Regions from separate parts of the Shewanella sp. SM87 genome, predicted to be linked through region 2. Evidence: predicted binding sites of a transcription regulator. Region 2 holds the regulator's gene; the other holds the start of a gene.

Region 1 (3,858 bases), on a different contig from region 2:
GGCAAAATCCGCATGGATTGCTCATCTCCCTACGCGATGGCCGGGTTACTCGCCCATAAAGAATCCTTTGATTTATGCCTTGGTAATGATCCCGACTATGACCGTCACGGCATCGTTTGCCCTGGTACGGGTTTGATGGATCCGAATCATTATCTTGCGGTCGCTATCGATTATTTACTGACACACAGACCAGATTGGAGCGATACCTTAGCCATAGGTAAAACCTTAGTATCGAGTGCGCTTATCGATAAAATCTGTGCTTTCCACGGCAAAAAGTTACTCGAAGTGCCAGTGGGCTTTAAGTGGTTTGTCGACGGTTTAGCCGAAGCCACAATCGCCTTTGGCGGTGAAGAGAGTGCTGGCGCGGCATTTTTACGTCGTGATGGCAGTACATGGTGCACAGATAAAGACGGCTTCATTTTAGGGTTACTTGCCGCAGAAATTCTTGCGGTGACAGGGAAAACCCCAGGTCAACGCCATCAAGAGCTAGTAAAACAATTTGGCCAAAGTTTCTATAAGCGTATCGATAGCCCAATCAGCCTTGAAAACAAAGCCAAGTTTGCTTTGCTCAATGCCGATACTTTAAATGCCACTGTGCTTGCAGGTGAGACAATCGAAAACGTGTTAACCCATGCGCCAGGCAATAATGCGGCGATTGGCGGCATCAAAGTTACCACAGCTAATGGGTGGTTTGCGGCGCGTCCATCGGGCACTGAAGCGTTATTTAAAATCTACGGCGAAAGTTTTATCAGTGAGCAGCATTTGGCTGAGATCATCAAAGATGCGCAGGCATTAATTGATAAGGCGCTAAACGCTTAATGCAGTAGTAGGTTTAGCTAACGTCTCAAAATAAAAAACGCACTCAGATTTGAGTGCGTTTTTGTTTGTGTCTAATTCAGCTGTGAGTAGTTGATCTAATACTGATTTGACCGTATTTAGTACTCGATATGACAACTCGGTAAGTTATTCTTATCGATGTAATTTTGATGATATTCCTCAGCCACATGGAACTGTTGAAGTGGCACTATTTCAGTAACGATATGGCGTAATCCCCAACGGCCCGAGCGGGCAAAAGCTAACTTTGAGGCTTCTGCGGCCGCTTTTTGCTCACGGTCGTGGAAGAAAATGGTGCTGCGATATTGAGTGCCAATATCTCCGCCTTGCATGTTCAGACTCGTAGGATTATGGTTTTTCCAAAATACATCGAGCAAGTCTTCATAACTGACAAGGGCAGGGTCAAATTCCACTTGCACCACTTCGGCATGGCCCGTTTTGCCTTTTTTGACTTCTTCATAGCTCGTCGCCGCATTATTGCCGCCCATATAGCCGCAGGTGGCATTGGATACGCCGTTCACTTGTCTAAAAAAATACTCTACGCCCCAGAAACAGCCGGCACCAAAGGTTGCTAACGCCATAATTAAATCCAATAGAAGTCTAGATGGCTAAGGATTGTGATAAAACTTGAGTGCAAAAGCAAGCCTCAAGCTGGAATATTTATCATGGGAAATTCTTAGGGAATGTCCTAAGAATTTAACAATCAGCTTAGTTGAATGTCATTCCGCTTAAAACTGGGTCCTACGGCAATAAATGTCTGAGAACAGCACTAAAAACATGTGTTAGTATTGAAGCCGTTTTTTAGGTGCGAGTGAGACTAACCGCAGTGAGATAAATGCTTAAGTGGTTATTACTGCCTGTACTTATGCTATTGCGCCAATACTGTTACACATCATTATAAGGAGAATTCTGTGTTACAAGCTCTGTTAGATTCAAAGGATTTTTTAGCGCTCACCTTAGCCCATCCTGAACAGTTCGATGGCGAATTTTCATTTAACTTAGGCGATCATACTCAAGTGGAAGTGTGGGATACCGGTGTTATTGTTTTCGAACCAATACAGAATGAAGGAAAAGATATTGTGCTTTCCTGCGGTGTTCACGGTAACGAGACCGCGCCCATTGAACTCTGCAATAGCTTAATTAAACAACTTCTACAGCAAAAGATCATCGCAAAGCAGCGCACTTTATTTCTCATTGGTAACCCATTAGCGATTAATAACGGCACGCGGATTATTGACGAAAACATGAATCGTCTATTTAGTGGTGAGCATTCCAATCCACCAGGGTTAGTGAACCCTGAGCGAGTACGCGCGAAAAAACTCGAAGCCTATGTCGATCGTTTTTATACTGCGGTTGCCGATGGACGTCAGCGCATTCATTATGATTTGCACACGGCGATGCGCGCCTCGAAGCATGAAAAGTTCGCTATCTATCCCTATCGTCCAGGGCGCGCCTTTAGCGGCGAGCAAATTATGTTTTTAGCCGCAAGCGGCGTCGATACAGTACTTTTCCACCACGAACCGACCACGACCTTCAGCTATTTTTCCTCTGAACGTTACGGCGCTGATGCCTTTACCATTGAGCTTGGCAAAGTGTATCCCATGGGGCAGAACGACATGACGCGTTTTATCGCCACCCATGAAATGTTCATGCGCTTGATCACCGCTAAGCCGTTGGCGCTGGATGAATTTGATGCCGATAAGGTCAACTTGTACCAAGTGTGCCGCGTCATCAATAAACATTTCGATGATTTTGAATTTACCTTCGCAACTGATGTCGAAAACTTCAGATCTTTCCCGAAGGGCTTTGTTTTAGCGCGGGAAGGTGGGCAAGAAATTAAAGTAGAGCACGAGTTTGAGTCTGTCGTGTTCCCTAATGCCAAAGTGCCTATTGGCAATCGCACTGTGATTTGCCTGATCCCTGCGGTGAATGCGGACGTGCGTTAGGCTTGTAAAGCAATATATACATGCGTGGCAGGGATAACTTGTGGTTTGAGCTATGCCAATGGTTGATAGGTAGTTTACGTTAACGTAATGTTCGTCGGGCATATTCGTATAAACAGACGCATCAAAACGCTTTGATGCGTAATGAGATAACAAGAGCACAATATGAGCAAAGCAACACTCAACACTGATACAGTGCACCGTGTCGGCTTCTTGGATAAGGCATCGCTACACATTCCTATCCTTCGAATTCTACAAGCCGACGGCACCACTTATGAAACCGCGGTTTTGCCTGTGATAGATGAAACCTTAGCCACTAAAATTTACGATACCTGTGTATTCACTCGGGTACTTGATGAACGTATGCTTGGCGCCCAGCGTCAAGGACGCATCAGCTTCTACATGACCTGTACGGGTGAAGAAGCGGCGATTGTCGGCAGTGTGGCCGCACTCGATCAAGAAGATGTGATCCTCGCACAATATCGTGAGCATGCGGCGCTGCGTTATCGCGGCTTTACCACTGAACAGTTTATGAATCAGATGTTCAGTAACGAGAAAGATCTTGGTAAAGGTCGCCAAATGCCAATCCATTACGGCAGTGCGGCATTGCATTATCAAACGATTTCGTCACCGTTAGCCACGCAAATCCCGCAGGCGACTGGTGTGGGCTACAGCTTAAAAATGCAAGGTAAGCGCAAAGTCGCGGTTTGTTATTTTGGCGAAGGCGCTGCATCGGAAGGGGATTTTCATGCTGGCCTAAACATGGCCGCGGTACTGAAATGCCCAGTGATTTTCTTCTGTCGTAACAATGGCTACGCGATTTCTACCCCCACTGAAGAGCAGTTTGCTGGAAACGGTATTGCCAGCCGCGGTGTGGGTTATGGCATGCACACCATTCGTGTAGACGGCAATGACATGTTGGCCGTGTTAGCGGCAACCCAGCAAGCACGTGCCTATGCGATTGAGCATAATGCGCCTGTGCTGATTGAAGCCATGACTTACCGTCTCGGCGCACACTCTTCTTCAGACGATCCCTCAGGTTATCGCTCGAAAGATGAAGAAGCCAAGTGGCAGCAACACG
Region 2 (3,858 bases):
GTGCTGGCGCTGCTGGCGTATTCTCCCTTAGCTTTTGCGTACGCCATTATTGTGCTGCGGGATGACTTACCAAAATGGGGTTTGGGTTTCCTAACACCTATCGCTAAGTTACTTATGCCATTTCGAAGGCTGATTGAAGTATTGTTGTTTGTCCTCGCCATTGGCGTAGGGGCTTACACTGGCTTCTTAATTTCGGCGATGAATGCCTATCCTATGCTCAACACTGCGGTGCTGCCTGCGCTGTTTTTAGTGTCAGGTCTATCGGCGGGCGCTGCGGCAAATGCGGTACTGGCGTTGCTGATGTTTAAGACTGACAGCCACGACAAAACTTTAGTGAAGATGCACGGTTTAGAATTGCCTGTGATGGCGATTGAAATCCTGTTCCTGTTCATGTTGTTCTGCGCCTTGTACTTCAAGGGTGGCGCGGCGGCAGCGGCCTTAGCATCGTTAACTTCTGGGCTATGGGCAAGCGTGTTCTGGATAGGTGTTGTCGGTATTGGCTTTGGTATTCCATTGCTGTTTATGCTGCTACCCACCGCGACTCGCCACACTAAGGGCGCGATGATCATGGTGGCTTGTGCGAGCTTAACGGGCGTACTCGCCTTAAGACACTTTATTGTGTACGCAGGGCAAAGCTATTTAAGCTGAGTGTAAGCTGGTTTTACATATTGATAGATAAAGAAAAAGCACTGGCAATGTCAGTGCTTTTTTATTGTTTGAATCTTGAGAAGGTTTGCCAGTACAAGCGGGACGCTTATTGGGGTAATAACTCGATAACCGACTTCACCGTTAGCACTAAGGCACTGATACTGCACAGGACTAACGTCGCCATCTTTGTCTTCTCTTTATCGACACGGCCTACTAATCGCCCTGCGACTAAGTAACCTAAAATCACTGAGGGGAGCAGCATCAACGACAGCCACAGATGTTTTAATTCTAATAAGCCAGTGATCGCTAAAATGATCAATGCAATCATGGAGCTAAAAATGAAGAAGGCCGACAGGGCAGCACGAAACTGCGAGGCATCTTTGCCTGCCAATAAAATCGCCATCGGCGGGCCACCAATCGCGGCGATATTGCCGAAGATCCCTGAAACCACGCCCGCACCGAAGAGGGTTTTCTTATTCACTGGCAGGCTGAATTTATACAGGCTGAGGATCACTGCGACAGTCACAATGGCGGCGATGGATAAACCGAGTATGGGTTGAGGCGCAAACAGCAATAAACTCGCGCCGATAAAACCGCCGGGCACGCGACCTAGGAGCGCATATTGCAAGCCATTGAATTCTAAGTGGCCGCGTTCACGCACTAAGGTCAGCAGGGCGATGGAGAAACCCATAGCAATAACAGGCGCAGGTACAAGTTGTGGATCGACGATATACAGCAAAGGACTGGCGACAACCGCAAGCCCAAACCCAATCAGACTTTGGGTTAAGGCGCCCAGAAACACGACCAGCGAGGCTAAGGCGAGTGTCTGTGGATCTATCATAGAAAACATAGGATTTCCTATATCCCAAACCAACTCAAGATGGTGAAATTTAAAGTTTGAAGTCGCTTGGGTATAAACAAAAAGGGATCGTTAACGATCCCTATTGATGAGCACTGTGATATGACTTTGAAAGCGACGAGTCGCTATTCCATGTCTTCCCACTCGATTCCCATTTGATCCATCAACAACTTGGCTTCGGCGGGAATGCTGTCTGGGTTATCTTTTGACAGATCTTCATCGTTGGGCAATGGCTGGCCAGTGTAGGCGTGCAAAAATGCCTCACACAACAGCTCGCTGTTGGTGGCGTGACGCAAATTATTGACCTGACGACGAGTACGTTCGTCCGTGAGGACCTTAAGCACTTTGAGCGGAATAGACACAGTAATTTTTTTTACTTGTTCATTCTTCTTGCCATGTTCAGCATAGGGGCTGATGTATTCCCCATTCCATTCAGTCATTGACTCACCTGTTATAACGCTAAATTCGGGGCAGATTTTAAACCCTTACAAAGAACAGTCAAATTATTGCTACTATTTCTTTGTGATTGCAAACAGATTTCTTTATGTTCAGACGTCTAAACGTCTTCACGCCTATTGACGATGGCGTTGGGCTTAGGTACATTTAGACGTCCAGACATCTCTATCAGTCTACCGAATTTAGGAGTCCCCCCATGGCAGAGCGTCAATTAGCCACACTGGCAGTGCGTCAGGGTATCGAAAGCGATACTCAATATGGCGCAGTTGTGCCACCGATTTATTTGTCGACTAATTACGCCTTCGATGGTCATAAAAATCCCCGCGAATTCGATTACAGTCGTTCAGGCAACCCAACGCGCTGCATTTTAGGCGAAGCATTAGCGCAATTAGAAAAGGGGGCGACTGGCATAGTGACATGTACTGGCATGGCGGCCATCACCTTAGTGACTACTTTGCTCGGCCCCGATGACCTATTGGTCGTGCCCCACGATTGTTACGGCGGTTCCTACCGTTTATTTACCAACTTGGCGAAGAAAGGCCAGTTTAAGCTCATTGTGGTCGACCAAACCGACAGCCAAGCGTTAGCCGGCGCCATTGCGCAGAATCCTAAGATGGTGTGGCTCGAAACCCCATCGAACCCGTTATTGCGTGTGGTGGATATCGAAGCCATTGCTAAGGCGAGCCATGGTGTCGGCGCGCTGGTGGTGGTCGATAACACTTTTTTATCGCCAATATTGCAACAACCCCTATTGTTAGGCGCGGATATCGTTATCCACTCCACCACTAAATATATCAATGGTCATAGCGATGTGGTCGGCGGCGCTGTGGTCGCCAAAGACGCGCAAATCGGCGAAAGCTTACATTGGTGGTCGAACACTCTAGGCTTAACGGGGTCGGCCTTCGACAGTTATCTGACCCTGCGCGGCCTACGTACCTTAGCGGTGCGTATTCGCGAGCATCAAACCAATGCCCAGCGTATTATTGAGGTATTAACGCAAAGCCCTGTGGTGAGCAAAGTCTATTATCCAGGTCTTGCGGATCACCCAGGTCACGCCATTGCGGCCAAGCAACAACAGGGCTTTGGCGCTATGCTGAGCTTTGAGCTCAAAGGCGGCGAGGCCGAAGTGGTGGCCTTTTTAGGTGCACTCAGCTTATTTAGTGTGGCGGAAAGTTTAGGTGGCGTCGAAAGTTTAGTGGCAGTGCCCGCCACTATGACCCACAGAGCCATGGAGCCGCAGGCGCGCTTCGAGGCTGGTATTAAGGACACCCTATTGCGTCTATCGGTGGGTATTGAAGATGCCGCCGATTTAGTTGCAGATATTCAAGCAGGATTAGCCGCCGTTGCGGCTTGTCAGTAGAGGAATAATAGATGGCACGTTGTCACTTACATAAATTTGGTGGCTCCAGTTTAGCGGATGCCGATTGTTATCGTCGAGTCGCCCATATCCTGTTAACCCACGGTCATAGTGATGACCTCGTGGTGGTCTCTGCGGCGGGTAAAAGCACGAATTTCCTGTATAAATTATTAGCGCTGCGTGATGCGGGTCAGCTATGGCAAGAAGAATTACAAGTGCTGATCAGTTACCAACAGGGGTTGATTGAGCAGTTGTTGTCGAATGAACAAGCCCGAGATCTGCGTGAGCGTTTGGCCACTGATAAAGCGCAACTCATCAGCTTGTTGTCTTTAGATGAGCGCAACGAATACCAAATCAACCATGTGGTGAGCTTTGGCGAACGTTGGTCGGCACGTTTAATGGCGGCGCTGCTGCGCGAATCTGGCGTGGCAGCAAGCCATGTGGATGCCTGTTCAATTTTAGTGGCCGATGAAGCCGCTGTGCCACAAATTCGGGTACAGGAATCCCGCGCTAAAGTACAAGCCCTATTAGCTGCGCA

Evidence for each region. Region 2 encodes MetJ, which represses methionine synthesis genes. Its sites were predicted from a motif close to TAGACGTCTAGACGTCTA; they were not measured.
Region 1: a site for MetJ is predicted at 1,428-1,445, ahead of msrA (peptide-methionine (S)-S-oxide reductase MsrA). Genes of this name have one in related genera too.

The regions. Positions count from the first base shown of each region.
Region 1 is NZ_JAKKSC010000009.1:154,874-158,731, forward strand. Features, by position in the region: gene pgm (phosphoglucomutase (alpha-D-glucose-1,6-bisphosphate-dependent)) at 1-819, shown strand, start outside; gene msrA (peptide-methionine (S)-S-oxide reductase MsrA) at 936-1,415, opposite strand; gene astE (succinylglutamate desuccinylase) at 1,746-2,780, shown strand; gene L5M11_RS09690 (thiamine pyrophosphate-dependent dehydrogenase E1 component subunit alpha) at 2,943-3,858, shown strand, end outside.
Region 2 is NZ_JAKKSC010000047.1:10,658-14,515, reverse strand. Features, by position in the region: gene nrfD (NrfD/PsrC family molybdoenzyme membrane anchor subunit) at 1-648, shown strand, start outside; gene L5M11_RS22215 (sulfite exporter TauE/SafE family protein) at 755-1,498, opposite strand; gene metJ (met regulon transcriptional regulator MetJ) at 1,633-1,947, opposite strand; gene metB (cystathionine gamma-synthase) at 2,160-3,323, shown strand; gene L5M11_RS22200 (bifunctional aspartate kinase/homoserine dehydrogenase II) at 3,335-3,858, shown strand, end outside.